Regions from separate parts of the Bacillus sp. SYZHCR11 genome, predicted to be linked through region 2. Evidence: a T-box and tRNA genes for the amino acid it is inferred to sense, from the RefSeq annotation. Region 2 holds a T-box; the other holds one or more tRNA genes.

Region 1 (15,676 bases), on a different contig from region 2:
AGTTTATTGAAAGCAATGATAAAGCGTCCGCCATATTTTCAAGCAGCAAGGAAGGAACGTTTACCCGTTATCCGCATGCCGATATGCCGGCCGATTTCAATCCGCTTGAAAGAAGCTGGTATCAGGAAGCCATGGAGAATAAAGGCCAAACCATCATCACGGACCCTTATGAGTCCATCTCAAACAAAAAGATGGTCGTCACCATGGCCCGCGCGGCGCAAGACGGATCAGGCGTCGTGGCCATTGATATAAAAATCGACGATCTCATCACGATGACAAAAGAAGTGAACATCGGAAAAGAAGGATACGCCTTTATCCTCAGCAAAAATAAAAAAGCCGTTGCCTACAGTGATGAAAAAGCCGGCGCGGCGGTATCGGGAAAATGGGTTGATACATTATACAGCGGGCAAAAAGGCGACTATGAATATACGCTGAACGGGAAAGCGAAAAAAATGGCGTACGTGACCAATGAAGCGACGGGCTGGAAGATCAGCGGAACCATGTCCGTGGATGAAATCAAGGATGCGGCAAGACCGGTTCTGACTCTGGCCGTTATCATATTGGCGATAGCCGTTGCCGCAGGGATGATTTTCATTTATTTTGTCATCCGCTCAATTACCAAACCGTTAAAACGTCTCGTAGCTTCAGCGGAAAAAATCAGCAGCGGAGATCTGACGGAAACCATTGATGTCAGCTCTCAAGATGAGCTCGGCGTGCTCGGTAAAAGTTTTAATCATATGACAGATTCACTCCGTTCGCTTATTCAGGGAATTCAGGACTCTGTTGAACATGTCGCTTCTTCCTCAGAGGAGCTGACGGCTTCGGCTGAGCAGACGAGCAAAGCAACGGAACATATCACCCTTGCGATTGAACAGTTTTCTAATGGAACGGAAGACCAAAGTGAGAGTATTGATAAAGCGACAGCACAAGTGAATGAGATGAAAGACGGGCTCAGCGATCTGGCGGAAGCGGCAGCCGTTGTGACGGAAACTTCAATTGAATCGGCGGAGATATCCGGCGCCGGTGAGCGGCTTGTCAAGAAAACAGCCGGCCAGATGGGCGCCATTGACCAATCCGTAAGTAAAGCGGAGCAAGTCGTACAAGGGCTTGAACTCAAATCGCAGGACATCACCAGCATTTTGCGCGTCATTAACGGCATTGCCGATCAAACGAATCTCCTTGCTTTAAATGCAGCCATTGAAGCGGCAAGAGCGGGAGAATACGGACGCGGTTTTTCAGTTGTTGCCGAAGAAGTGAGAAAGCTTGCCGTCCAATCCGCCGATTCAGCGAAAGAAATCGAATCCTTAATTCATGAAATCGTCAAAGAAATTCATACTTCGCTCGGAATGCTGGAATCCGTCAATCACGAGGTGAAAAGCGGACTTCAGTTAACGGACGAAACGGAAAAAAGCTTCCGGGACATTTCCGCCAAAACAAGTCAGATTGCCGGTGAACTGCAAAATATGAATGCAACCGTGGAACAGCTTTCTGCCGGATCTCAGGAAGTATCAAACGCTTCAGAGGATATCGCGGCAGTCTCCAGACAAAGCGCGGCCGGCATTCAGGACATCGCGGCTTCAGCTGAAGAGCAGCTTGCGTCCATGGAGGAGATCAGTTCCTCAGCCGTCACGCTGGAAAAAATGGCGGAAGAATTACGCGAACTGACAAAGCGTTTTAAGATAAACTCTTAATTAAGTCTAAAAGACTAATTTTGCAATAGGTAAAAAGTATGTTTCGTTATATTTCTTCTTTTTGGATGTGTATATTTACCCATAATTGCCGATATGAAGGGTAAACACGCAAGAGGAGATATAGCAGATGAAAAAAATTGTGCAAATCATCAAGCAGAGATCGCTTACAAGAAAACTGCTCATTTCTTTTTTGGCCATTCTCATTCTTCCTATTTCAACGCTGGCTTTTATCGCCTATCAATCGGCGGTAAGTACGCTTGACAGGCAGATGATGGGAAGCGCATTAGATAATGTGCAGCAGATTAATGATATGATCAACACAAGCATCAGCCAAAAGGAAGACGGAACGGCATATTTCAGCGACTGGCTCACAAAGGATCGGTACAAGCCGAAAAACCAATCGCAAATTACCGATAAATTCACAGAGTACATGAAGATTAATAAAGACGTGGAATCCATCTATACGAGTGACACGGAAGGACATTTCACACGGTATCCGGATCTGCAGATGCCTAAAGGATATAATCCGCTTGAAAGAGACTGGTATAAAAAGGCCGTGGAAAATAAGGGGAAAGTTGTTGTAACAGATCCTTACCGCACGGCTTCCACCAATACGATGGTCGTGACGGTCGTTCAGCAGACGAAAGACGGCTCAGGGGTCGTCGCCATCAATATGAAAATCGATGAGCTTCTGAAAACGACAAAGAAAGTGAACATCGGAAAATCAGGCTACGCTTTTATCCTGACGAAAGACAAAAAAGTGGTCGCCCACCCGAACCGTGCGTCAGGCACAGTATTAAACGGGGAGTGGGCTGAACAGCTGTTCACCAGCAAAAAAGGTGATTTTCAATACAAATACGACGGCCAGGAAAAGAAAATGGCTTATGATACGAACGGGCTGACAGGCTGGAAGATTACCGGAACAATGTATCTGGACGAAATTCATGAAGCGGCCCTGCCGATCCTTCATCTGTCCCTGCTCGTTCTCGTATTAGCGATTGTCATCGGAACCATCGTCATGGTGCTGATTATCCGTTCAATCACAAAACCGCTCAAGCAGCTTGTGACATCATCGAAACAGATCAGTGAAGGCGACTTAACAGAAACGATCGAAATTCAGTCAAAAGATGAATTAGGCGAGCTGGGCAAAAGCTTTAACAATATGGCCGCTTCACTCAGGTCTCTCATCCATGCCATTCAGGATTCCGTGAATAACGTCGCATCTTCCTCAGAAGAGCTGACGGCTTCAGCGGAGCAGACAAGCAAGGCAACGGAACATATCACACTGGCGATCGAACAATTTTCTAACGGAAATGAAAGCCAAAGTGAAAATATCGAAAGCGCGGCGGAACATATTTATCAAATGAACAGCGGGCTTAAAGATATGGCGAAAGCATCTGCCGTCATTACCGAATCCTCCGCCACATCAGCGGAAGTCGCCAATTCAGGCGGAAAGCTCGTCCACCAGACGGTCGGCCAAATGAACGTCATTGACCGGTCAGTGAAAGAAGCTGAACAAGTGGTGCGCGGACTTGAAACAAAATCAAAAGACATTACAAACATTCTCGGTGTCATTAACGGAATCGCTGATCAGACAAACCTTCTTGCGCTGAACGCGGCAATTGAAGCCGCGCGTGCGGGTGAATACGGCCGGGGCTTCTCAGTCGTCGCCGAAGAGGTCAGAAAACTTGCGGTCCAGTCTGCCGATTCAGCGAAAGAAATCGAAAGCTTAATTATAGAAATCGTCAACGAAATCAATACATCTCTCGGCATGTTCCAATCCGTCAACAAAGAGGTGGAGAGCGGACTGGATATTACGAATCAGACCGAAACGAGCTTCAAACGGATTTCTGAAATGACGAACCAGATCGCCGGAGAAATTCAAAATATGAATGCGACGGTAGAACAGCTGACAGCAGGATCACAGCAGATTTCAGGAGCTTCTGAGCAAATCGCGTCCATCGCAAAAGAAAGCTCCGCCAGCATTCAGGATATCGCGGCCTCTGCCGAAGAACAGCTGGCTTCAATGGAAGAAATCAGTTCGTCTTCGGAAACGTTATCCCAAATGGCGGAAGAATTACGTGATATGACGAAACGATTTAAAATAGATTAATAGATCATAGAACACCCAAATGTGCTGTTTGGGTGTTTTTTTTAGTTTTTTTAATAAATCTTTTGTCCTATCTGACGATATTAGATTTAGCTTTTCAAAGAAGGAGACTGAAAAAATGAAACAACTGATACATTGGATCAAACAGCCATCCATCAGCAAGCCGCTGATCGCGGCATTTTTAGCCGTATTGGTGCTTCCGGTCGGCATACTCGCCTACTTCAGCTACCAAACGGCGGGGAGTACATTAGAAAGCGAACTGACCCACAGCGCCCAGGGAAATGTCAGTGAACTGAACAGCGTGCTGGAAAACATGCTTGAGGGTAAGCTGAAAGCGATTGACTACTACAGCGAATCAATCACAAAGGAAAAACTGAACACGAAAAATAAATCGGTACTGCTCGACAATATGAAGCAGTATGTCACCGTAAATGGCGATGTCGCGTCAATTTACGCCGCGTCTCGCGACAAAGCGTTCGTGAAATATCCGTCCGCTGACATGCCGTCCGATTATAATCCGCTCACGCGCGAGTGGTATACAAAGGCGGTTGAAAAAAGCGGACAGCCGGTGTTTACCGAGCCTTATAAAGACGCTGCAACCGGACAGACGGTCGTTACGATTGCCCAGCAGACAAAAGACGGATCAGGCGTTGTGGCGCTTGATATTAATCTGGGCGACCTGCTGAACGCTTCCGAACGCGTCCAGATCGGTCATAAAGGATTTGCCTTCATTACAACGGGGGATAAAAAATACATCGCCCATCCGACTATAAAAGCGGGAACGGAAGGCTCCGGAGAGTGGACGAAAGAAGTATTTTCCAAATCAAGCGGATCGTTTGAATACATGTTTGAAGGACAGCAGAAGAAAATGGCCTTCACGACAAACAAACTGACGGGCTGGAAAATCGCCGGCACATTTTTTGTCAGTGAGATCCATGACGCAGCCTCGCCTGTCATGAAAATGGCGCTGATCATCCTGGCGGTTTCTCTTATCGTCGGCGGTATTTTAATCTTCTTTATCATTCGCTCGATTGCAAAACCGCTCAAAAAACTTGTCTCGACATCAGCTAAAATCAGTGACGGCGATTTAACGGAAGTCATTGACATCAAGTCAAAAAATGAATTCGGGCAGCTCAGCCAAAGCTTCAATGAGATGTCGGCATCACTCCGGTCTGTCATCGGCGTCATCCAATCATCCGTCGAACATGTCGCTTCTTCATCCGAAGAGCTGACGGCATCCGCCGGACAGACAAGCAAGGCGACAGAGCATATTACTCTGGCGATTGAACAATTCTCAAACGGAAACGAATCACAAAGCGAGAAATTGGAAGAAAGTGCCGATCACCTTTCCCAAATGAATGCCGGCATTGCCGAGACGGCGAATGTATCGGCGGAAATCACTGAATCCGCCATCCAAACCTCTGAAACGGCCGGAAGCGGAGAAGAATTAGTGGCGAAAACGGTCGGCCAGATGAAAACAATTGATCGTTCCGTACAGCAGGCGGAAGCCGTCGTAAAAGGGCTGGAAACGAAGTCGCACGACATTAAGAGCATTCTGAACGTTATTAACGGCATTGCCGATCAAACAAATCTGCTTGCCTTAAACGCGGCCATTGAAGCGGCAAGAGCAGGCGAATACGGGCGGGGCTTCTCCGTCGTTGCGGAAGAAGTGAGGAAGCTTGCCGTACAATCAGCCGGATCCGCAAAGGAAATCGAAACGCTGATTCAGGAAATCGTCAAAGAAATCGCCACATCGCTTTCCGTATTCCAAGCGGTGAATCAAGATGTGAAGGAAGGCCTCGATATTACGGATCAAACGGCCGAAAGCTTCAAAAAAATCTCAGAAATGACGACTCAGATTTCAGGCGCCTTGCAGCATATGAACGGAACGCTTGAGCAGCTTGCAGCCGGGTCGCAAAATGTGACAAACGCAGTGGAGGACATTACCTCAGTCGCCAAAGAAGGGTCCGCCGGCATTCAAGACATCGCCGCCTCAGCTGAAGAGCAGCTGGCCTCCATGGAAGAAATCAGTTCATCCGCCGAAACGCTTGCGCATATGGCTGAAGAACTGCAGCAGGTCACACGGAAATTTACGATTCAGTCTGAAGACGAAGAACAGCTGTAACGAGCTGTTTCTTTTCCTCATCTGAAAAAAGCGATACACTAATATAAAAGAAGGGAGTGGCAGTGATGAGATTAGAAGGCAAAAAAGTCATAGCGCTTGTCAGTGACGATTTTGAAGACTTAGAGCTTTGGTATCCCGTCTACCGGCTGAGAGAGGAAGGCGCGATCGTTCATTTAATAGGAGAAGAAGCGGGCCGTTCATACAAAGGAAAATACGGCGTGCCCGCGACGGCGGATTACGATTTTAAGAGCCTGATTATTCAGGAGTATGATGCCGTGCTCGTGCCTGGCGGCTGGGCTCCTGACAAACTGCGAAGATATCCCGAAGTTTTGGACATCATCCGTACGATGAACGAGCAGAAAAAGCCGATCGGCCAGATCTGCCATGCGGGCTGGGTGCTTATATCTGCCGGAATTCTTGCAGGAAAAAAAGTAACGAGCACGCCCGGCATCAAAGACGACATGACAAATGCAGGGGCACAGTGGCTGGATGAAGCTGTCGTAACTGACGGCCACATTGTATCAAGCCGCCGCCCGCCCGACCTTCCGCAGTATGCAAAAGCGTTTGCTGACCTGTTAGCGTCCAAATAAAAAACATCCGCCCGAATCCGGGCGGATGTTTTTAGTTTTGATCGGCGGGAAAGACGATTCCGATTTGTTTTCTCGCTTCTTCCATAATGCTTGCCGTAAGGAAAGAGCGTTCAAATGTATTTTCGGAAGACTCCCGCTGTCCGTTTCGAAGAAGATTGATGAATTCAGCCGTTTCGTAGTACATCGACGGTTTCAGATCAGGGACTGAAATGTCTTCCGTCCGTCCGTCACGATAGCGGATTTCCGCCCGTTCCGGTCCGTGAATGCTGTCCAGAACGATCGTGCCGTCTTCCCCCTGAATTTCCGCGGGGGCAAACGAATTTGAGATTTTCGAATGCATCAGCACCGCTTCAAATCCGTCGTATGACAGAATGACCGTGCCTTCGCCGTCAACGCCGGATGCTAGTTTATGACCGGTCGCAATGACGTTTTTCGGTTTGCCGAACAGGACGACGGCCGGATAAATGCAGTACACGCCTATGTCCATTAACGAACCGTTCGATAATTCAGGCTTAAACGCGTTAAGCACCGTACCGTTTTTATATGCATCATATCGTGATGAATATTGGCAGTAGCTTGCCGTGAATCTCCTGACGGATCCGATTTTATGTAAGTGGTTTTGAAGCATGCTGAAGTTCGGCAGGAACGTCGTTTTCATGGCTTCCATCAAGAGAACGCCGTTCGTTTTGGCTGCGTGAATCATTTCATCCGTTTCCCTTGCGTTAGACGCAAACGGTTTTTCGCATAGTACATGCTTGCCGTGTTCCATAAAAAGGACCGCCTGCTCTTTGTGAAATGCATTCGGGCTGGCGAGATACACCGCGTCATAGGCTTTGCTTTCCGCCATTTCTTTCAGGCTGGTGAAATAATGAGCAGCGCCGTGTTTGCCGGCGAATTCCGCCCCACGTTCCTCAGTTCTGGAATAAACCGCCGTTAATTGAAAATCATCAATAGCAGAAGCCGCCTCCAGAAATCGTTCTGTAATCCAATTCGTTCCGACTGTTGCAAATCGAATCATTGCTATCGCTCCTTCTATGTATTGGCTTACATTATAGCTTTTTTTCTGAGAAACATAAATGGAAAAAAGGCTGCCAGCTAAACGGATAGGAAAAATTCCCATAGAGACCGGTTATTATTTTTCATTACAGGAACGATAGTGTACAATTTAAGTAAAATACATATGATGGAGGAACAATAGTGGAAACATTGCAAACATGGGGCGGCAGATTTAAACAGTTTTTCTTAGACAATAAATTTGTCTTGTTTTTGCTTGTATTGCTGCTCATCGGTCTCAATATCCTTGTCTTTATGAAGACATCATTTATTTTCACACCCATTATCGTCCTGCTCAAAACGATTGCGCTCCCCGTCATTTTGACAGGAATTGTTTATTATCTGCTTAATCCGATCGTAGATATATTGGAAAAAATAAGAGTGAAAAGAGTCTATTCCATCCTGCTCCTTTACCTCATTATTATAGGGCTGATTTCGATTACGGTCGTTTCAATTATTCCGTTTTTAAAGGAACAGATCATGAGCCTGATCGACAACCTGCCGAAATATGTGGACATCGTTGAAGATCAGACGAAAAGCCTGATCGGAAGCGATTTTGTAAATCAGGCGCAAAAGACGATGAATATCAACATTTCCGATCTTGCCAATAAAGTATCGGCGCAGGCGGCGACAATTGCAAACAGCACATTTACCGGAGTCGGGAATTTTATCGGCGCGCTGACTGAAGTGATTATTTCAATTGTGACCGTGCCGTTTATTCTGTTCTATTTGCTGAAAGACGGCAAAAAACTGCCGATCTATATCTTAAAGTTTGTGCCCACCCGTCTGAAAGAACAAACGTATACGATGCTGAGTGAAATGAACCACAGATTAAGCTCCTATATCAGAGGACAGGTCATCGTCAGCTTCTGCATCGGGTTTTTATTATTTATCGGCTATCTGATTATCGGACTTGATTATGCGTCACTGCTTGCGGTCATTGCCGCTTGTACGAGCGTTGTTCCGTATTTAGGGCCGACCATTGCTATCACGCCGGCGATTATTATCGCGTTGGTCACTTCGCCCTTTATGCTGCTGAAGCTTGCGATTGTCTGGACCGTTGTCCAGCTCGTGGAAGGGAAATTAATTTCGCCGCAGATCATGGGGAAAAATCTTCACATTCACCCGATTACCATCATCTTTGTTCTTTTAACCGCCGGAAAGCTGTTCGGGGTTGTCGGCATTATTTTAGCCATCCCGGGGTATGCGGTCATCAAAGTGGTCACGACCCATCTGTTTGATTGGTTCAAAATGCGCTCGCATTTATATGAAGAAGAAAAAAATGATGCTGTATCGAAGTCATAAAATCGGAACGGACATGATATTTATTATAAGACAGGCTTTCCTTCAAAGGAGAGCTTCTCTTTTGTAAATGATGAATGAAGGGAAGAATGGGATGACACTATGGGAGATGTTCACAGCAGCCGTTTTGGGAATCGTGGAAGGGCTGACGGAGTACGCGCCGGTTTCTTCCACGGGACATATGATCATAGCGGATGACATCTGGCTGAAATCCGGAAGCCTGATGAATCCGGAAGCCGCCAATTCCTTCAAAGTGGTGATTCAGCTCGGTTCGATTCTGGCGGTGGCCATTGTGTTTAAGGATCGGATATTACATTTACTCGGCCTCAAAAAAAACGTCACGCGCGATCAGCAGAAGGGATACAGGCTGACCATCGCGCAAATCGCCGTCGGTCTTGTCCCGGCGGCGGTGCTCGGCTTTTTATTTGAGGATTTCATTGACCGCTATTTATTCTCCGTCAGAACGGTCGCTTACGGATTAATTGCCGGAGCCGTGCTTATGCTTATAGCGGACTGGATCAATAAAAGGAAAGAAACGATCGATACGGTGGACAGAATCACCTACAAACAGGCTTTCTGTGTCGGATTATTCCAGTGTCTCGCCTTATGGCCCGGATTTTCCCGATCAGGCTCAACGATTGCCGGAGGTGTTATTGTCGGCTTGAATCACCGGGCAGCCGCAGACTTCACATTTATTATGGCGATTCCGATTATGGCGGGCGCAAGCCTTCTGAAGCTGGTGAAATACTGGAGCAGTCTTTCTTATGACATGATTCCGTTTTTTCTTGTCGGCTTTATCTGCGCCTTTGTCGTCGCCCTCTTAGTCGTCAAGTTTTTTCTTCGGCTCATTAACCGGATTAAGCTTGTCCCGTTCGCCATTTACCGTGTCATCCTCGGCATCATTTTAATCATGCTCGTGCGATAAACGAAGAGGCCCCCCGGAGGGTCTTCTTTTTATGTTCGAAAAACGTCTCAGGAAAATATGAGCAAACTGAATTTTCTGCTTGAAATTCATAGAAGAGTCGTCTATAATAAAACATGACGTTACAGCACGGGGCCATAGCTCAGCTGGGAGAGCGCTACGCTGGCAGCGTAGAGGTCAGGGGTTCGAGCCCCCTTGGCTCCATACCTTTAAACCCTTATTCTATAAGGGTTTTTTTGTTTGTCAGGAACAGAGCCAACAGCCCCAAAAAGCAATTGGGGACAATTTGGGGACGAAAAATTTATTTTGAGGAAGTTTAGTTGCTTTTCGCCTTCAATTAGGCTCGAAGAAGCCGCCTTTAAAGGCGGCTTTGTTGTTTATCAATTTTCTTTCGGAGCAATCTTTGCTACTGGAGCACCACATAGCAGGAAGAATGCAAATACTGCTGGTGGGGAAATTGCTAAACCTATAGTTCCTAGAAATCCTACAACAGTCAGCCACTCGCCCTTTTCAATGGCTTTTTGAACTTGATTCAAAGCACCTTTACTTAAGTTAAGTGCATCCTCTAAACATCCTTGAACACTACTGATTTGGGCATCCGTATAATTATATTCCTTATTCATATAATTAGCGAAAGCGATCATGCCCTCCTTTTGAGCAGGAGGATAAGGAGATTTTTCAAGCTCATCTTCTTTGACTGTATAGCCGGTCTCTTTGTCAAAAACTAGAATTTTAGTAAAGATGTGCTCAACTTCTGCAACAGATTTTTCAATTTGTTCTTCAGTTAAGCCGTCTAAACCGTCCTTAGGATTCAATTGTGCTGCTGAAGCTGCTGGTGCTGGTGCTATTGTCGCGATAGCCAGAAAGAAAACCGACGCCAGAAAAAGCAATCTTTTCAACATTATAACTCCCCCTTTTGGAAAATTGTACAAGCAACTAAACAATAACTTACTTTTTTCCAAATAAGGGTGCATTTATCTAGTTTTAATCTGTTTAGACAGGATAAGTCAAATATCGACAAAAAAGATTATGACCACAAATTCAAAGCAAGAAACGAAAGACCCCAAGCTAATATACCGAACATCACAGAGAACCTAAGACAAGCTTCAAATTTTGTAAGCCCTCGCTCTCTTTTTGTTTTACCTAATTTCCAATAAATAGCATATCCTGAGAACACCAAAATGAGTACTCCGAGTCGTGTCATATTTTCTAAAAATTCTATACCATCCATTGATTTTCACCTCGTTTATTTATGAGAAAAAAATAAAGTAGACTTGTAGAGAGTCTACTTATAAACGCTATCCCAAAGTACACATTTTCATACAACTTAAAACATTTGAGTGATAAGTAAGGCTCATTTTAAATGACACATCCTTAATCCCTCCCATTTATATTCCCCATACATTAGTTTTATTATCGCAAATAGAATGGATGTTTCCAACAGTTATGTGAAAATAAGCAATCTGGCAACTGCAAACAAATTGCGGTTTTTTTCGTCCAAACATATTATGGAAATGTTAGAATATTATATAAAAGGAGGAGTGGCCTTGTGAGTTCTGTTTTACCATCATCGGAGGTTGGCGTTAAGATTAATGAATGGTACAAAATGATACGTCAGTTCAGTGTTCCGGATGCGGAGATTTTGAAAGCGGAAGTGGAATAAGAAATAAATGAGATGGAAGAAGACGAGTATCTACTGATTTACTACACCCTCATGAAATTCCGCCATCAGCTCATGCTGGATTATTTAGAACCGGTGACTACCCGTGTGAGACCGACAATTGACGAGCTGCTGGAAAAAATCGAAGCATCAAATAAAGGAATTTCCGGCCTGCTGTGCTATTACTCTTTATTTTTCCGCGGCATGTATGAATTTGATCAAAAGCAGTATGTAAAGGCGATCGGCTTTTATAGAGAGGCTGAAAAACAACTCGTTCATGTGCATAATGAAATTGAGAGAGCGGAATTTCATTTTAAACTGGCTGAAGCATATTACGGTATGAAACAAAGTCACGTCTCTATGCATCACGCAAAGCAAGCACTCGATATTTACGATCAGTATGAGTTGTATAAAGTCCGGAAAATTCAATGTCTATTCGTCATCTCTGGGAATTATGTTGACTTTAAACGCTTTGAAAAAAGTTTGCCTCATTTAGAAAAAGCTTTAGAGTTGTCGAAACAAGTAAACAATAATGAAAGGCTGCTCAGTTCTGCTTATTACAACATAGGAAAGAATTACGGAGACCTAGAAGAATACAGTAAAGCTGAAATCTACTTAAAAAAAGCAGCGGAGATATCTGAAAAGTATAAATTGGGTAACCTTCCGCATTCCTTGTTTACATACGCAAAGCTTCTATTTAAACAAGGGAAAACAAGCGAGGCGATTCAAATCAGTAAAAAGGGACTTTCATCAGCGATATATCAAGGGGATAAGCTGTTTGAATCTCTGCAAAAATATTTGGAGGCTTTATATATTAATGCAATAGACCAATTGGGAATCAAAAAAACAATTGATTACCTTGAGAAAAATAAAAACTATTCGTATGTAGAAGATATTGCTCTTGATACGGCTGCTGTTTATGCAGAATCAAAGCAATATGACAAATCTTATTTTTATCATCAAAAAATGATTCAAACGCAAAAACAAATTCAGAGGGGAGAATGCCTGTATGAATTTTAGAAAAGGCGTATTTATCATTGTATCGGCTGTTGTTTTAATGTCAGGGGCCGGTCTAACGGCATCGTCTGTTTCATTTGATGGATCTTATCAAGTTTCATCTGATCGTAATCAAACCTAAGAAGGAGAGTGCCAGTATGAAAAAAAGCATCTTCATTATTTTGGGTCTGTCGTTATCTTTAGTATGTGGATTGGGTATGAACTCAGTGGAAAAAACACATGATACCTTTCAAACTGCTTCAGATCGCCTTCAAACTTGAACAGCTTAAGCCTTTTCTTCGGAAAAGGCTTTTTTCCTTTCTTCATTATATTGTTTCAAAACATCCACTTGTTTTTATGCTTATCCCACTTCAGCACACACTGCCTCATGAGGTTCTTCACTGCTTCCCGGATAGCGCGTTTATCCTTGCCGGTTTTTCTCTTCAATTCATCCAAGGAGGGGTTTTTCCTGAATTGGATCTAAAGATAATCCGGTACACTTTTCGTTCAAAATCAGTCATTTGATCATCTCTTAACTTCATAAGTCTCAACGGATAAAAGAGAATCAAATACAATAATGTATCCCCCTTTAAGTCCTTTACACGAAATTCCTTCCGTAGGTAGTCCCGTAATGAACTGCGCAGATAACCTCGCGTATGTATCCGCCGTCATAAAGCTCGAACGATAATTCTATGCTAATATTTAAAAAATATGGCACTCAATATTTATAAGTTCAATTTTCTTTTCAATTTATCAATTTAATGGAGGGAAAATAGAAAGGAGAGAAATGAGAAAGTATTTTGGGCTCGTGTCGCTTATCATCCTTTTATTCGCATTGTGTTTCCTGCCTCATATTCATTGGGCGCTTGGAATCCTAGGAATTGTCGTGGGGAGTATTCTAGCAATCAAATCGCCTAAAGGAATTGCAAAGAATATTTCTTTTGTTATCCTAGCACTTTGTTTACTTTTACTATTATTATTGATTGTGATGGGCGTTTTGATGGCAGGTCTAGTGGAAAATTAACCTTTAATTTATTATCCTATTTGGGGACCAGCTTATTCATTTTTAGCCAAATAAAAGATTAGGGTTTGAAACAAAACGTCTGTTCCTATCAGAAAAGCATCTCCACACCGGCAGCGTAGAGGTCAGGGGTTCGAGCCCCCTTGGCTCCATACCTTTAAACCCTTATTCTATAAATAAGGGTTTTTTTGTTTTTTCATCTTCTGCAGCAGCCTCTGTGTTCCGCTTCATTTCTAACAACTCAAAAAAAAGGAAAGAGAGAAAATGAAAAAGAAAATCTATCTTATATTATCTCTGTCAGCTGCACTGGCACTTCTTTTAACAGCGCTCCCGGCTCTTTCTCCTGTCATCTTCACGTCTGCTTCAGAAAAAGGAGCCATCAGGCATGACATTTATAAAAAAGGATATCCGTATCAAAGCTACTTTGCGATTCTTCAAAAAGAAGAAGGAGGCGGAGAGGCCGGGAACCTTTATTATGTAAATTGGTTCAATTGGAAAGATGAAACCGGACAGACGCCGCACGTATGTTATTCAAAAAAATCGTCCGAAGGCGAGTACAAAGTAAGCTGCGGAACCGGACCGTAATGATCAAGAGCCCCTCTGCAATGAGGGGCTCTTTCTGTCGATGCGGATCCGCTTAATACCCCCTATAGAACGGCTGAACATAATGCCGATACGGATCATTCGGATAATGCGTATTTGGCTGATAAGGCTTATTCATATCATGAATACCCGTGTTTTCAGACTGTCCGCAGTATTTATCGGGACCTATCACAGTTGATTGCCGGATCGGTGAAACGGCTTTTTCCCACTCGTGCTCATTCAGACAGTACGTATGCGCCATGATCTCAGGCGGCGTCAGACGGAGAATATCCGAGCCGTATATCACTTCAGGCGAAGGGGCGTCAAATATGGCCAAAAGGTGGGTTTTGTCTGAAGTGGCGACTTCATAATGCCACCACCCCTGCGGAACATTCGCCACTTGTCCTGGAGAGATCGGATAATTCCGTATTTTCTGGGTGAACGGATTCAGCATCGACACCACCGCGGAACCCGAAATACAGTACACCAATTCAGCGGCGTTTTGATGGGTATGCGGTTCAATCACATTTGTTTTACTCAGAAAGATATCTAATAATGAAATATTTTCAAGCGTGTTTAACTGTTTAATCCCCAATACATTGATAAAGTTCCGAGCATCTTTCGTAAAAAAACGGCTCTCATTTACATCATAAGTGAACTGTGTATTCGGAGACGTGTAATCGATATCGGAAACCATGCAATCCCCCGCTTTCATCTTTAAACGTATATTCCCAAATATATGTGTCCCTGTTTCACCGGGTGATAAAAAAGGAGGTGAAATCCATAAATTCCAAATCCAACACAATATTGTGACGACTTTTTTAAAGATTCATTATAGATATATCTTTTATTCGAAATATCTCTTACTATAAAGATATATTAAAAATACATCTTTAGAAGGGTTGAGGATGAACATGCTGGATGAGAGAACAGTAGACATCATCAAAAGCACAGTACCCGTATTAAAAACACATGGAGAAAACATCACCGGACGCTTTTATAACCTGATGTTTCAAGATCATCCCGAACTGTTAAATATGTTTAACCAAACGAACCAAAAGAAACAGACTCAGCGCGCAGCATTGGCAAATGCAGTCATTGCGGCTGCGGCGAATATTGATCAATTAGAACAAATCATTCCGGCGGTCAGACAGATCGGCCATAAACACACAAGCATCGGTGTAAAACCGGAACATTATCCGATTGTCGGAAAGTATCTGCTTCTGGCGATTAAGGATGTGCTGCAGGATGCCGCAACTCCTGAAATTATGCAGGCATGGGAAAAAGCTTACGGTGTTATTGCGGAGGCTTTTATCGGCATTGAAAAAGACATGTACAATGAAGCCGGATGGCAGGGGTATAAAGAATTTACGGTTATACAGAAAACAAAAGAAAGCAAAGATATCACATCATTTTATATCAAACCGAGTGACGGCTCTTCGCTTCCTGGATTTGAAGCGGGACAATATATCAGCATTAAAGTGAGGATTGCGGATTCTCCTTATACGCACATTCGCCAGTACAGCCTGTCTGATGCTTCTCGAAAAGGCGCATATCGGATATCTGTGAAAAAGGACGGAGCGGTTTCTTCTCATCTCCACAATGAAGTTCAAGAGGGAGATAA
Region 2 (15,676 bases):
ATGCTGAATAAAAAAGGTATGAAACGGATGAGAAGACGAGTCATGAAAATGTTTTAAGCGGAAAAAAGGATACTTCTCCGGAAGTATCCTTTTTACGTTTGTCTCGCTTCCAGCCGTCTGGCAGCGAGAGACAGGCTGTAATTGACCGCGAAATACATCAGGGCCGCCAGCAGAAAGATCGGGAAAAAATACCCCCCGTCAGCGCTTTGTCCGTTTAAAATCTGCGCGTTATGAATCAGTTCGGGCAGAGCGATGACGACCGCAAGTGACGTATCCTTTAATAAGGAGATAAACTGGCTCACAATCGGAGGAACCATACGCCTGAGCGCCTGCGGCATGACGACGAGAAAAAGAGTCTGCGTGTACGTCAGTCCTGAAGAACGCGCCGCTTCAATCTGTCCTTTGTCAACGGATTGCAAACCGCTTCTGATGATTTCTGACAGCATGGCCGATTCAAAAATCGTCAGCGCCGTGATGGCGGCCGCGGTAATTTCCAGTTTGATCCCGATTTCCGGAAGGGCAAAAAACGTAAAGAAAATGATTAATAACAGCGGCAGGTTGCGGATGGTTTCCACAATGGCCGCTATAATGCCCGAGACGATAGGAATGTTCGCATAGCGCAAAGTGCCGGCGGCAAGCCCGAACATAAAACTCAGGACAATGGAGATCAGCGCAACATAAAGTGTGACCAAAAAGCCGTCCCATAAAAACAGCAGATGGTCAGGTGTATAGGCGCCGCTAAAATCCATGTTATTCACTCTCCTTCTCTAATAACTCTTTCCGAGACGTCTTTCCAAATAGTGAACCCCGATGCTGAGCGGGATCGTTAATATCAAATAAAAAAGCGCGACGAAAATATAGACATCAAACACGACAAGAGTGCTCGAGGACACGAGATCCGCCTGATACATCAAATCGAGTCCCGCCACCACTCCGAGTATTGATGAGTTTTTGACAAGGTTGAGAAATTGGTTTCCGAGCGGGGGAATGACGATTTTTACGGCCTGAGGAAGAATGATATATCTCATCGCCTGACTGTAGGTGAAGCCTGACGATCTGGCCGCTTCCATCTGCCCTTTGGGGACAGTCTGAATTCCGGCTCTGATGGCTTCTGCGATAAAGGCGGACGTGTAAATCGTAAGCGCAATCGTTCCCGCCTGAAAGCCGTCCAGTCTCAGCCCGGCGTTCGGAAGTCCGAAATAAAAAACGAATGTGATGAGGAGAAGCGGGATGTTACGGATAAATTCCACATACGCAGTGCCGATCCATTGAAGGGGTTTGAAAGCCGTGATTCTCATGACTGCGATCAGAACGCCCAGCGCAAAGCTGCCTGCCAGCGCGATGAAGCTCGCAAGCAATGTGTGCAGGAAACCGTCCATATACATATCGAAGTTTTCCGTTAAAATTGAAAAGTTCATCTATGTCACTCCTTATAAAACGGGGATGAGCATGCATGCTCATCCCGCGGTCCGTCCTATTTTGCCGGTTCTTCTTTTATCCATTTTTTATAGATTTTTTCGTACCTGCCGTCGGCTTTCATTTTTTTCAAAGAGGCGTTGATTTCTTTGACAAGGCCGGATTGGCCTTTTTTGACGGCGATTCCGTAAGGTTCATCGGTAAAGGTTTCGCCCGTCAGCTGATATTGTTTATTTTCATCGGCCATGCCGTATAAAATCGCATTATCGGTTGTGAGCGCATCTCCCTGTCCAGCTTTAAGCGCAGTGAACGCTTCGGCGTAATTTTCAAATTCCAGCACTGAGGCGTCAGGCGCTTTTTCTCTGATGTTCTGTGAGGAAGTGGAGCCTTTTACCGCCAATACTTTTGAGCCTTTTCCCAGGTCTTCGGTGCTTTTGATGCTGCTTCCTTTTTTGACGAGCAGGGATTGCCCGGCTTCAAAATAAACATCTGAGAAATCAACTTCTTTTTTCCGCTCATCCGTTATCGTCATCGTGGCGGTGATGGCGTCGATATCGCCGTTTTGCAGCAGCGGAATCCTCGTTTTTGACGTCACTTCTTTAAATTCCGCTTTCTTCTCATCCCCCAGAATATCTTTTGCGAGCTGTTTTGAGATATCAATATCGAAGCCTTCAATATCACCGGAGCTTGGGTTTTTCAGCCCGAATAACCTCGTATCGGTTTTGACGCCGAAGATGATTTTGTCTCTGTCTTTAATAGAGGCTAACGTGTCTTTTCCCGTTCCTTTTGAATCCCCGGACGTTTCTTTCCCTCCGCAGGCTGCCAGCATAAAGACGGCCAGCAGTGATATCAATCCGAATGACAACCATTTTGTTGCGCGTGACATAAGCGCTCCTCCGTTTCTTTTCAGTGATTTAAAATACGGCTTAAGAATAAACGCGCCCTCTCTTCACGGGGGCTTTCGTAAAATTCAGCCGGTGCAGCTTCTTCTAAGATGGATCCGCCGTCGATAAACACGATGCGGTCCGCCACTTCTTTTGCGAATCCCATTTCATGTGTGACGACTGCCATGGTCATGCCTTCCTTTGCGAGTGTTTTCATGACATCCAGCACTTCCCCGATCATTTCCGGATCAAGCGCGGATGTGGGTTCATCAAACAGCATAATTTCGGGCTTCATCGCAAGCCCCCTGGCGATGGCGACACGCTGCTGCTGGCCGCCGGAAAGCTGTGAAGGATAAGCGTCCGCTTTGTCCGGTATACCGACTTTTTTCAAATAGTATAAGGCCGTTTCCTTTGCTTCTTCTTTTGATTGCTTGAGCACTTTGATCGGTGCGAGCATGATATTTTGCAGAACGGTTTTGTGCGGGTACAGATGAAAATGCTGAAACACCATGCCGATATTCCGGCGGACCTGATTTATATCCGTTTTCTTGTCACGGATGGAGACGCCGTTTACCGTTAAGGCGCCTCCATCAACTGTTTCCAGCTGATTAATGCAGCGGAGAAGCGTGCTTTTTCCCGATCCTGAAGGTCCGATGATAACGACGACTTCCCCTTTTTTAATGTGCAGATTAATGTTTTTCAGCACGTGGAAATGTCCGTAGTGCTTATTTACATCCTGAAATGAAATCATGGCCATCCTCCTTAAAAAAACATGAGTCATATTGACTGGACAGTTTTGAAATCCTTTAACACATTACGATGGTTATACAGACTTTTATGAATATTATTTAGATTATTTCGTAATTTCTGATAATTATTCCCGTCAAGAGGTCTGCGTCATAAGGCGGAGTTTATGAAACGAGAATAATTCCGGCTTTCTGTCAAAAGATAAAGCAAGAGGTGAAACGTCATGCTTCAAAAACCGCTGCAGCTCTTACTGTGGACGGCTGTATGTCTGCTCGTTTTGTTAACAGTGTATGTCTTTTGCATGCTCGATATGTTATGGTCTCCCATTTGGCTTGTTATAAAATCTCTCTTTATTCCTATATTCATCGCAGTATTTATTGCTTATCTTTTACTTCCGATTACTGAATGGCTTCATAGAAAAGGGATGCCTAGAACTTTAAGCCTGCTTCTGATTTATTGCCTGTTTTTCGGCGGAATCGGCTGGGGGGTTTATAAAGGGGTTCCTGTTTTAATTGAACAGCTGCAGGATCTGTCTGAGAGCATTCCCGGTCTTGCCGAAAACTACAACAGCATGCTGAGGCATCTGCATAATCACACGGATCATTGGCCTGACGGCATGCACCATCGGATGGACAAAATGATTCAGCAGACAGAAACGTTTCTTGCCGGCACGATTGAAAGCACGATCAGAAGCATCCGTTTCGTGCTTGATTATATCCTGATCGCGGCGACGATTCCTTTTCTCGTGTTCTATATGGTGAAGGATATAGGCGTCATGAAAAAGACGGTCTGGTATTTGACGCCGAAGTCCTGGAGAAAAAGGGGGAGTGAATTTCTGCGGGATGTGGACGACTCTCTCGGTGATTACATCCGCGGTCAGCTTCTCGTTTGTTTTTTGCTCGGGTTAATAGCCGGCGTTTCATTTTGGCTCTTCGGGCTTCCTTACCCGCTGATTTTGGGCCTTGCCATCGGGATTACAAATGTCATCCCGTATTTCGGCCCGTTTATCGGCGCTGTGCCGGCGCTGCTCCTTTCGCTGGCGATTTCCTCCAAGGCTGTGATCATCGTAATCGTCACGATTTTTATTCTTCAATTTATAGAAGGAAACATTTTGAGCCCGCTCATTGTCGGGCGAAGTCTCAGAATGCACCCCGTCGTGATCATGCTTGCGCTTCTTGCCGGAGGAGAGCTCGCGGGCATTCCCGGCATGATTCTCGCTGTTCCGGCGGCAGCCGTTTTAAAAGTGACGGCCATTCACTTTTTGCGGATCAGGACGGAACATTGACATTCGGGTTCTGCTTGTCTATAATTTCGAGTAGAATACATACGAATCTCGAGTGACGGATATGAGTACGCCGAAGCCCTGTTTAAGAGAGAAGCTCCGATACGCTGAAAGGAGCTTCAGCAGAAGATCGGCCGAAGCTAATCCTGAGTGCAGTTAAAGGCTGCCGCAATCCTGCGTTACGGGATGAAAGGTGACAGGCCTTTTTCGGCCTGTAATCAGGGTGGTACCGCGAGACAGCTCTCGTCCCTGTGTGAACGCATGGTTTGCATAGGGAGAGAGCTTTTTTGCTGTCGCAAAAGAGAATTTCGGGTAGTGATAAGGAGGAATATAGATGAAACACTTAACTTCTGCTGAAGTGCGTCAAATGTTTTTAGATTTCTTTAAAGAAAAAGGCCATGCCGTTGAACCGAGCGCCTCATTGGTTCCGCATGAAGATCCGTCTTTACTGTGGATCAACAGCGGCGTTGCGACGCTGAAAAAGTACTTTGACGGCCGCGTTGTGCCGGAGAATCCGAGAATTGTAAACGCGCAAAAATCAATCCGCACAAATGATATTGAAAATGTGGGGAAAACGGCGCGCCACCACACGTTCTTTGAGATGCTCGGAAACTTTTCCATCGGTGATTATTTTAAAGAAGAAGCCATCACGTGGGCATGGGAGTTTTTAACGAGCGAAAAGTGGATCGGCTTTGATCCGGAGCTGCTGTCTGTAACAGTTCACCCTGAGGATGAAGAAGCTTATACGCTATGGGCGGAAAAAATCGGCGTTCCGGAAGAAAGAATCATCCGTCTGGAAGGGAACTTCTGGGATATCGGCGAAGGCCCGAGCGGACCGAATACGGAAATTTTCTATGACCGCGGCGAGAAATACGGCAATGACCCGTCAGATTCTGAATTGTATCCGGGCGGCGAAAATGACCGCTATCTTGAAGTATGGAACCTGGTATTCTCAGAGTTCAACCACAACCCGGACGGCACGTACACACCGCTTCCGAAGAAAAACATTGATACGGGCATGGGGCTTGAACGGATGGTCTCCGTGATTCAGGATGTCCCGACAAACTTTGACACTGATTTGTTTATGCCGATTATTGAAGCAACAGAGCGCATTTCCGGAGATGCTTACGGAAAGGACGCAATGAAGGATACGGCCTTTAAAGTGATCGCCGATCATATCAGAACGGTCGCATTTGCGGTAAGCGACGGAGCTCTGCCGTCAAATGAAGGGCGCGGGTATGTACTGAGACGCCTCTTGCGCCGGGCGGTGCGATACGCGAAAACCATCGGTATCAGCCGTCCGTTTATGTACGAGCTGGTACCGACTGTTGCAGGAATTATGGACGCTTTCTATCCGGAGGTGAAAGAAAAGCAAGAGTTTATCGCCAAAGTCATCAAAACGGAGGAAGAGCGCTTCCACGAAACATTAAACGAAGGTCTGGCTATTTTATCTGACGTGATAAAGAAAGAGAAGGAAAAAGGCAGCGGCATCATCTCCGGAAAAGACGTATTCAAACTGTACGATACGTACGGATTCCCGGTTGAATTGACGGAGGAATACGCGGAAGATGAACAAATGAAGGTTGACCATAAAGGCTTTGAAGCCGAAATGGAAAAACAGCGTGAACGGGCGAGAAATGCGCGCCAAGATGTAGGAAGCATGCAGGTGCAGGGCGGCGCATTGCGCGACATTACCGCAGAAAGCACATTTGTCGGCTACAGTGCCGTAAAAGCTGAAGCGAAGGTGATCGAACTTCTTCATGACGGGCAATTAATCAGCGAGGCGCATGAAGGGGATACCGTCCAAATTCTTCTTGACAAAACGCCTTTCTATGCTGAAAGCGGCGGACAGATCGGTGACAGAGGAGTGCTGAGAAGCGAGCAGGCTGTCGTAACCATTAAAGACGTGAAAAAAGCTCCGAACGGCCAGCATGTACACGAAGGCACGGTGGATAGCGGCACGATTCAAAAAGGCGCAAGCGTGACGGCTGAAGTTGAAGATCAAATGAGAAGCGGTGTGGTGAAAAACCATACAGCAACCCACCTTCTGCACCAGGCGCTGAAAGACGTTCTCGGCACACATGTCAACCAAGCGGGTTCACTCGTTACCGAAAATCGTCTGCGTTTTGACTTCTCTCATTTCGGTCAAGTGACGAAAGAAGAACTTGAACGCATTGAAGGAATCGTCAACGAAAAAATCTGGGAGAGCATTCCGGTAGCGATTGATTTGAAACCGATCAATGAAGCGAAAGAAATGGGCGCGATGGCCCTGTTCGGCGAGAAATACGGCGATATCGTCCGCGTCGTACAAGTCGGAGATTACAGCCTGGAGCTTTGCGGCGGATGCCATGTCACGAATACGGCTGAAATCGGCCTGTTTAAAATCGTATCCGAATCAGGGATCGGCGCAGGTACGCGAAGAATCGAAGCCGTAACAGGAAAAGGCGCTTATCAGGAAATGAACAGCCAGCTCAGCCTTCTGCAGCACGCTGCGGATGAGCTGAAATCAAACGTAAAAGACGTACCGAAGCGAATTCAGTCTCTTCAAGCGGAGCTGAAGGAAGCGCAAAGAGAAAATGAATCATTGCTCAGCAAACTTGGCAATGTGGAAGCCGGAGCCATTCTGTCTAAAGTAAAAGACATCGGCGGCGTAAAAGTGCTGGCTGAAAAAGTAAATGCGAAAGACATGAACCACCTTCGCACTATGGTGGATGATCTGAAAGCGAAGCTCGGTTCTGCGGTCATCATTCTCGGCGCCGTGCAAAACGAGAAAGTCAACCTTTCAGCAGGCGTAACAAAAGACCTGATTGAAAAAGGCCTTCACGCCGGCAAAATGGTCAAACAAGCGGCTGAAGTCTGCGGAGGCGGAGGCGGAGGCCGTCCGGACATGGCGCAGGCCGGCGGAAAGCAGCCTGAAAAATTGGAAGAGGCGCTCGCATCTGCGGAAGATTGGATAAAATCCGTTTTATAATCCTTTCAACTAGTGTAGAATGATGATAAGATGAGGACCTCAGGCTGAACTTTGCCTGCGAATTTGGGAAAGAGGTGCAAAACGGTGAGCTCGTTTGATAAAACGATGAAATTTAATTTCTCCGATGATTCTGCTGAAACAAACGTCGAAGAAGTGCTGATTACGGTATATGATGCGCTTCAGGAAAAGGGGTACAATCCTATCAACCAGATTGTCGGATACTTGCTGTCTGGAGATCCTGCATACATTCCTAGGCATCGCGACGCCCGGAACTTAATTCGCAAACTGGAACGTGACGAATTAATCGAGGAATTGGTAAAATCCTATCTAGAACAGCATAAAGAGGCGTAAATACATTCATGAGAATATTGGGACTTGATCTTGGAACGAAAACACTCGGCGTAGCTTTAAGCGATGAAATGGGCTGGACCGCTCAGGGCATTGAGACGATAAAAATAAACGAGGCTGAAGGAGATTACGGTCTGGACCGTTTATCCGAGCTGATGAAAGACTATAATGTAGAGAAGATCGTGCTCGGTTTTCCGAAAAACATGAACGGGACGATCGGTCCGAGAGGCGAAGCCAGCCAAACATTTGCGAAACTGCTTGAAACAGCGTACAATGTCCCTGTTGTGCTGTGGGACGAGCGTCTGACGACGATGGCGGCTGAAAAAATGCTGATCGCGGCTGACGTCAGCAGGCAAAAACGAAAAAAAGTCATTGATAAAATGGCGGCTGTCATGATCCTTCAAGGATATCTGGACAGTTTAAACTAAGAGGTGAAAGAAATGGAACACGGCGAAAAACATATTACAATTGTCGATGATCAAGGCAACGAACAGCTTTGCGAAGTGCTGTTCACATTTGAAAACGACACATTCAACAAATCTTACGTACTTTATTATCCGATTGATGCTCAAGACGATGATGAAATCGAAATTCACGCTTCAAGCTTCGAACCGAACGAAAACGGTGAAGACGGCGAACTGATGCCGATTGAAACCGATGAAGAGTGGGAAATGATCGAAGAAACGCTGAACACGTTTTTAGCGGAAGAAGACGAAGAATAAAATGAACGGAAAAAGCCGGAGCGCATATGCGCTTCGGCTTTTTTTTGTAATAAATTGCCGAATGCACATGAATCATGTAGTATAAGAGCTGTTGGGAGGAAAATACTTGTATGAATATCAATCAGACTAAAAATTCATTTCCGCGTAAAAACAAAAAAACAACGATAATACTGTCCTCCGTGATTGCTCTGCTTATCATCATTTGCGGTGCTTTTTTCTATGGAAAATCTCTGCTGTCCCCGGTTGACAAAGGCAGCAAAACGGCAGTCAATATTAATATTCCGAGCGGTTCTTCCGTTTCGGCAATCGCTGAAATTCTTGAGGATCAGCATGTCATCAAAAGCAAAAAAGCATTTCAGCTGTATGTGAAGTATAAAGGCGCTTCCGGGTTTCAGGCGGGATTTTACCACCTGAATAAAGGAATGGATGCGGATGCGATTATCAAAAAACTGACCGCGGGATCAACGGGATATGCCTTTCAGATCTCCGTTCCTGAAGGAAAACAGCTTACACAGATTGCGGATGCGATCGCAAAAGAAACATCATATTCAAAAGAAGAGATCATGGCAAAACTGGATGACAAAACATTCATCGGCAAACTGAAAAAACAGTTTCCTGATACAATAACGGACGCACTTTCAAACAAGAAGCTCAAGCATCCGCTCGAAGGCTATCTGTATCCGGCCACATATCCGTTTAATGATCCGGATGCATCGCTTGACACGATTTTGACGGCAATGGTTCAGGAAACAAACACCCGTGTTGAAACGTATAAATCTGAACTGGAAAAAAAGAAACTTTCCGTCCATAACGCGCTGACGATGGCATCGCTTATTGAAGAAGAAGCCACCGCCAAAGCCGACCGTCACAAAATCGCCAGCGTTTTTTACAACAGGCTTGCAGAAAAAATGCCGCTGCAGACTGACCCGACGGTATTATATGCGGCCGGTAAGCATAAAAGCCGGGTCTACTACAAAGACCTGAAAATTGATTCTCCGTTTAATACGTATAAACATAAGGGGCTGCCGCCGGGACCGATTGCAAATGCCGGTGATTCATCATGGGAAGCGGCTCTCCGCCCTGACAAAACGGATTATCTCTATTTCCTTGCAAAATCAAACGGCGAGGTTGTTTTCACGAAAACATTAAAAGACCATAATAAAGCGAAGGAAAAGTATATTTCCAAAAAAGACAGCGAATAAAAGGAGGGCAAAAGCTCTCCTTTTATTCCATTCTGAAAGGTTTTATGATAAAATATATCGGGTTGTTTACTTATGGATAAAGAAGTGTCTTAAGAGAGTGTCCCCGCGGATTCGTCAGGGGCACTCCTTTTTAGAACGGAGGCTGTTTGCCGTGAATGATCGGTATGAACAAATAAACGAGTATATAAACGCGATGCTGAAGCCTCGGCCTGATAAAGTGAAAAAGCTTGAAGCCTATGCAAAAGAGCACCATGTTCCGATTATGGAAGAAGCGGGTATTGAAGTGCTGCTTCAAATGCTGTCGATTCAACAGGCGAAAAACATTTTGGAAATCGGCGCGGCAATCGGATATTCCGCCATACGGATGGCGCTTGAGCTTCCGGATGCGAATATTTACACGATTGAACGGGACGACAAACGCTATGAAGAAGCTGTGAACAATATAAAAGACTTTGAAATGGAAAACCGGATTCGCGTAATGCACGGGGATGCGCTGGAACTTTCTGAGTCTGTCCGTGTCACGGCTCCTTATGATGCCATTTTTATCGACGCGGCCAAAGGCCAGTACACGAACTTTTTTGAGCTCTATGAACCGATGCTTGCGCCGGATGGAGTCATTTTTACAGACAATGTTCTGTTTAAAGGACTGGTGGCACAAAATCACTCGGACATTGAGCCGAAAAGAAGACGGAAGCTTGTTGAAAAAATTGATCAATATAACCAATGGCTGATGAACCGGCCTGACTATCAAACGGTCATACTGCCGGTCGGAGACGGCATCGCCATCAGTAAAAAGAAGAGGTGAATGATCATGAAAAAACCTGAACTTTTGGTGACTCCGACTTCTGTACAGGATATTCTTCCGCTCATTCAAGCGGGCGCAACGGCCCTGTTAGTCGGAGAACAGAGATACGGCCTGAGACTGGCCGGTGAATTTTCAAGAGAAGATATAAAAGAAGCCGTAAAGACAGCTCATCAGGAAGGCGCGAAAGTGTACGCCGCCGTCAATGCTATTTTTCACAACGAAAAAGTGGACGAGCTGAACGGCTATCTTGCCTTTTTGCAGGAGGCCGGCGTTGATGCGGCTGTTTTCGGTGATCCGGCCGTTTTAATGGCGGCGCGTGAAGCGGCTCCCGATCTTAAACTGCACTGGAGCACGGAAACAACGGGTACCAACTACTATTCCTGCAATTACTGGGGACGCAAAGGTGCACGGCGGGCAGTGCTGGCTAAGGAATTAAATATGGACAGCATCATTGACATAAAAGAAAACGCCGAAGTTGAAATTGAAATTCAAATCCACGGCATGACGTGCATGTTCCAATCGAAGCGTTCTTTAGTGGGCCATTACTTCGAATACCAGGGAAAAGTCATGGATATCGAACAGAAGAAAAAAGAAGCGGGAATGTTTCTGCATGACAAGGAACGGGGCAATAAATACCCGATTTTTGAAGATGAAAACGGCACGCACATCATGAGCCCGAACGATGTGTGCATGATTGATGAATTAGAGGACCTGATGGACGCCGGCATCGATTCTTTCAAAATCGACGGAGTTTTGAAGTCTCCTGAATACTTAACTGAAGTGACCCGCATGTACAGAGAAGCAATCGATCTGTGCTTCGAAAGCCGAGAGACATACGAAGAGAAAAAAGAGAGCTGGATAGAGCGGATTGAAAGCATTCAGCCTGTGAACAGAAGCATCGACACAGGATTCTTCTTTAAAGAAACGGTCTATTAAAAAGGAGGGTGCAACGGATGACAGCCGTAAATCAAACCATTTCCAAAGTCATAAACGGAAAACGCGTCATTACGAAAAAACCTGAACTCCTTGCTCCGGCAGGAAACCTTGAAAAATTAAAAATTGCCGTTCATTACGGAGCGGACGCGGTTTTTATCGGAGGACAGGAATACGGACTCCGCTCAAATGCGGATAACTTCTCAATAGAAGAAATCGCAGAGGGCGTAGAATTTGCCAAAAAATACGGGGCAAAAATATATGTGACAACAAACATTTTCGCCCATAATGAAAATATGGACGGTCTGGAAGAATACTTAAAAGCGTTGGGAGACGCAAAAGTTGCCGGAATTATCGTCGCTGATCCGCTGATTATTGAAACATGCCGGAGAGTGGCCCCGGACGTAGAAATTCACCTCAGCACACAGCAGTCCCTTTCCAACTGGAAAGCGGTGCAGTTCTGGAAAGAAGAAGGGCTTGACCGCGTGGTGCTTGCCCGTGAAACGAGCGGACTGGAAATTAAAGAAATGAAGGAAAAGGTGGATATTGAAATCGAAACCTTTATCCACGGCGCCATGTGTATCGCTTATTCAGGACGATGCGTGCTGAGCAATCACATGACAGCCCGGGATTCCAACCGCGGCGGCTGCTGTCAGTCCTGCCGCTGGGATTATGACCTGTATCAGACAGACGGTGCAAACGCGGTCGCGCTTTATGACGAAGAAGACGCTCCGTTTGCGATGAGCCCGAAAGATTTAAAATTGATTGAATCCATTCCGCAAATGATTGAGATGGGTATCGACAGCCTGAAAATTGAAGGCCGGATGAAATCGATTCATTACGTTGCGACGGTTGTCAGCGTGTATCGCAAAGTCATCGACGCATACTGCGCTGATCCTGAAAACTTTGTCATTCAAAAAGAATGGCTGGATGAGCTGGACAAATGTGCAAACCGGGATACCGCGCCTGCTTTCTTTGAAGGCACGCCCGGGTATGAAGAGCAGATGTTCGGCGAACACGGAAAGAAAACAACATTTGATTTTGCCGGTCTCGTGCTCGCGTATGACGAGGAAACTCAAATGGTGACGCTCCAGCAGCGCAATTTCTTTAAACAAGGTGACGAAGTGGAATTTTTCGGTCCTGAAATCGACAATTTCACATTCACAATCGGCACTATTTGGGACGAAGACGGAAACGAGCTTGATGCTGCCCGCCATCCCCTGCAAATCGTTACATTTAAAGTAGACAAAAAGATTTATCCGAGCAACATGATGAGAAAGGGGAAGTAATCACCAATGGGTAAGAGTCCTGTAGTTATAGGCATCGCAGGAGGTTCCGGATCAGGAAAAACAAGCGTCACCCGTTCCATCTATGAACAGTTTAAAGGACACTCGATTTTAATGATCCAGCAAGACCTTTATTATAAAGACCAAAGCCATCTTCCGTTTGAAGAAAGGCTGAACACAAACTATGATCACCCGCTCGCATTTGATAATGACTATTTAATCGAGCATATTCAAGAGCTTTTGAATTACCGGCCGATAGAAAAGCCGATTTATGATTATAAGCTGCATACGCGTTCTGAGGAAACCATTCCGGTTGAGCCGAAGGATGTCATTATTCTGGAAGGCATTCTCGTTCTCGAAGATAAAAGACTTCGCGACCTCATGGATATGAAACTTTATGTCGACACGGACGCGGATCTCCGTATCATCAGACGGATTATGAGAGATATTAACGAAAGAGGCCGTTCAATCGATTCTGTCATTGAGCAGTATGTGTCCGTCGTCAGACCGATGCACAATCAGTTTGTTGAACCGACGAAACGCTACGCGGACATCATTATTCCGGAAGGCGGACAAAACCACGTCGCAATCGATCTGATGGTCACGAAGATTCAAACGATCCTTGAACAAAATGCAATTTTGTAATACCATAGCATAGACATAAATAACTCAGACCATATTATGTATAGGCTGGAAGGGAATGAGACAGTTCCCTTCTTTCCCTGTTTATAAACCGAAACATTTGCAGAAAACACACATTCAGTTTAAGATAAACAGTACCTATATGGGAGAGAAGAACGAGGACTGCCCTGTGTTCTCATTCTTGATTTTTTCGTTTATGCTCTCATACATAATCACACGTTATTGTTGAGGGACAACCACCAAGGAGTGAAGGAACATGGCACAAGAAAAAGTTTTTCCGATGACTCACGAAGGAAAACAAAAACTTGAACAAGAATTAGAGCAATTGAAAACGGTTAAACGTAAAGAAGTAGTAGAGCGCATTAAAATCGCAAGAAGCTTCGGAGATCTGTCAGAGAACTCTGAGTATGATTCCGCAAAAGAAGAACAGGCATTTGTGGAAGGGCGCATCACGACGCTTGAAAACATGATCCGCAATGCGAAAATCATCGAGGACGACGGCGGTTCAAATGTAGTCGGTTTGGGAAAAACCGTATCATTCATCGAATTGCCCGACGGTGAAGAAGAATCTTACACGATTGTCGGAAGCGCTGAAGCTGATCCGTTTGAAGGAAAAATCTCAAACGACTCGCCAATCGCAAAAAGCCTGCTCGGCAGAAAAGTGGACGAAGAAGTGACAGTTCAGACGCCGGGTGGAGAAATGCTCGTGAAAATTGTGAAAATTTCATAAGATCCGTTTAACAATGAAACACCTCGTCCAAAATGTGGATGAGGTGTTTTTTATGATCGTATCAAAAAGGCTGAAAACGGCCGTGATTTGTTTTCTGCTCGTGTTTTTCTTTCTGCTTGCAAGGCTGGCTGAAATTCAGCTGTTTTTTACAGAATCTTTTTCAAAATCCAATATTAATCTGATTCAGGAAAGCGTCAAGCAGCGGACGGAAGAAGTCCTTATTTCAGACGGCCGCGGCTCTTTTCTTGATCGGAACGGCAAAGAACTGACCGGAAAAAAGCAGCCTGCCGTCATACTGTTTCCCTTTCTCGTGACGCAGGATTGGCCGGTTGACCGGGTATCAGACATTCTCGGAATGAAACAGGGGGAGCTCAGGCAGCTGCTGACGGAAGCAAAAAAACCGGTGATCCTGAACAGCAGAAAAATAAAACATTTGACGAAACAATCCGTGGCAAATATCAATTCTTTGAAATATCCCGGCATTTACGGCGTATATATGAAAGACAGCAAAGAAACAAACATAGCCGCTCATCTGTTGGGCGCGACAAACCAGGACCCTGAGCTTTTGAAAAAGAAATACCCCGGCAGGAAGGAACTGCCGATCACGGCAAAAATCGGGACAAGCGGGATGGAGCGGACGTTTGATGAGTTTTTACTGGCGGATCAGGACACAAAACTTTTGTATCATGTCGACGGAAGGGGAAACCCTTTATTCGGAATGGACGTCAAATATACGGCTGAAGCAAACGCGTTTTATCCGCTGCAAGTCAAAACCTCCATCGACCGCAATATTCAAAAAGCAATGGAAGATGTATTGAAAGACCGCGGGTTAAAAAAGGGGGGAGCCGTCCTTTTAGACATTGAAAAAAGCAGTGTGCTCGGAATGGTATCAAAGCCTGACGCCGACATGTCAAAGCAGCAGACACTGCAAAATTACATGCTGACGCCGATTTATCCGGGATCAGTGTTTAAAACGGTGATCGCCGCAGCCGCAATAGAACAAAACGAAGTGAAGCCGGGCACATCCTTTAACTGCAATCTCAACCTGTACGGAGAGCCGGGGGATGATAAAGGCACGCTCAGTTTTGGAGAAAGCTTTGCCCAAAGCTGCAATTATACGTTTACAAGTCTTGCGGAAAAATTGATCAAAAAAGATGATTCCGTTATTGAAAACATGGCGGAGAAACTAGGTCTCACACAGCGGGCGGGCTGGGAAGGCAAGCTGTACCGGGAAGACGGATTCAGGCAGCTGTATAATGAAAAAAGCGGGGTCATTTGGGGAGATGACAAAGACAAAACCGTAAAAAAAGCCGTCGCACAGACGGCGATCGGGCAAAAAAACGTGAAAGTCACGCCTCTTGAAGTCGCCAATATGATGGCGGCGATCGCGCGCGGCGGTGAGAAAAAACAAGTCAAAATCGCGGACAAAATTGAATACAAAAACAAAACGACGATGGCGTCATTCAAAGAACAGCCGTTAAAAGGGGAAAACATCGACAAATATACGGCGCAGCAGCTTCAAAAAATTCTCAGAGAAGTCGTCACCTCACCGAAAGGAACCGGCCGAAGGTTTCAGGATCTGCCGTATGAGATAGCAGGCAAATCGGGAACGGCCCAGACGGGAATGTTCACAAAAGAAAAACAGACGCTTTACCACAAATGGTTTGCGGGATACTTTCCCGCGGACAAGCCGAAATACGCTCTCGTG

Evidence for each region. A T-box is a leader RNA that pairs with one kind of tRNA and senses whether it is charged. The one in region 2 lies ahead of alaS (alanine--tRNA ligase), so its partner is inferred to be a tRNA-Ala.
Region 1: it encodes a tRNA-Ala, which carries the amino acid that the T-box ahead of alaS (alanine--tRNA ligase) is inferred to sense. The anticodon was not compared.

Annotation. Positions count from the first base shown of each region.
Region 1 covers NZ_JBXUND010000002.1:10,942-26,617, reverse strand. The annotation lists partial or broken gene AC2CGA_RS06780 (cache domain-containing protein) at 1-743, shown strand, start outside; gene AC2CGA_RS06775 (methyl-accepting chemotaxis protein) at 738-1,691, shown strand; partial or broken gene AC2CGA_RS06770 (cache domain-containing protein) at 1,819-2,859, shown strand; gene AC2CGA_RS06765 (methyl-accepting chemotaxis protein) at 2,854-3,804, shown strand; partial or broken gene AC2CGA_RS06760 (HAMP domain-containing protein) at 3,824-4,960, shown strand; gene AC2CGA_RS06755 (methyl-accepting chemotaxis protein) at 4,955-5,926, shown strand; gene AC2CGA_RS06750 (type 1 glutamine amidotransferase domain-containing protein) at 5,992-6,516, shown strand; gene AC2CGA_RS06745 (Gfo/Idh/MocA family protein) at 6,548-7,534, opposite strand; gene AC2CGA_RS06740 (AI-2E family transporter) at 7,714-8,874, shown strand; gene AC2CGA_RS06735 (undecaprenyl-diphosphate phosphatase) at 8,966-9,796, shown strand; tRNA gene AC2CGA_RS06730 (tRNA-Ala) at 9,925-9,997, shown strand; gene AC2CGA_RS06725 (hypothetical protein) at 10,174-10,695, opposite strand; gene AC2CGA_RS06720 (hypothetical protein) at 10,821-11,024, opposite strand; partial or broken gene AC2CGA_RS06715 (response regulator aspartate phosphatase) at 11,343-12,473, shown strand; partial or broken gene AC2CGA_RS06710 (hypothetical protein) at 12,786-12,970, opposite strand; gene AC2CGA_RS06705 (hypothetical protein) at 13,735-14,055, shown strand; gene AC2CGA_RS06700 (cupin domain-containing protein) at 14,108-14,749, opposite strand; gene hmpA (NO-inducible flavohemoprotein) at 14,967-15,676, shown strand, end outside.
Region 2 covers NZ_JBXUND010000003.1:322,047-337,722, forward strand. The annotation lists gene AC2CGA_RS13410 (YrzQ family protein) at 1-57, shown strand, start outside; gene AC2CGA_RS13415 (amino acid ABC transporter permease) at 93-749, opposite strand; gene AC2CGA_RS13420 (amino acid ABC transporter permease) at 768-1,418, opposite strand; gene AC2CGA_RS13425 (transporter substrate-binding domain-containing protein) at 1,475-2,302, opposite strand; gene AC2CGA_RS13430 (amino acid ABC transporter ATP-binding protein) at 2,323-3,051, opposite strand; gene AC2CGA_RS13435 (AI-2E family transporter) at 3,271-4,332, shown strand; T-box leader at 4,376-4,583, shown strand; gene alaS (alanine--tRNA ligase) at 4,664-7,300, shown strand; gene AC2CGA_RS13445 (IreB family regulatory phosphoprotein) at 7,385-7,651, shown strand; gene ruvX (Holliday junction resolvase RuvX) at 7,660-8,076, shown strand; gene AC2CGA_RS13455 (DUF1292 domain-containing protein) at 8,089-8,370, shown strand; gene mltG (endolytic transglycosylase MltG) at 8,481-9,572, shown strand; gene AC2CGA_RS13465 (O-methyltransferase) at 9,724-10,377, shown strand; gene AC2CGA_RS13470 (peptidase U32 family protein) at 10,384-11,313, shown strand; gene AC2CGA_RS13475 (peptidase U32 family protein) at 11,331-12,599, shown strand; gene udk (uridine kinase) at 12,606-13,241, shown strand; gene greA (transcription elongation factor GreA) at 13,495-13,968, shown strand; gene AC2CGA_RS13490 (peptidoglycan D,D-transpeptidase FtsI family protein) at 14,021-15,676, shown strand, end outside.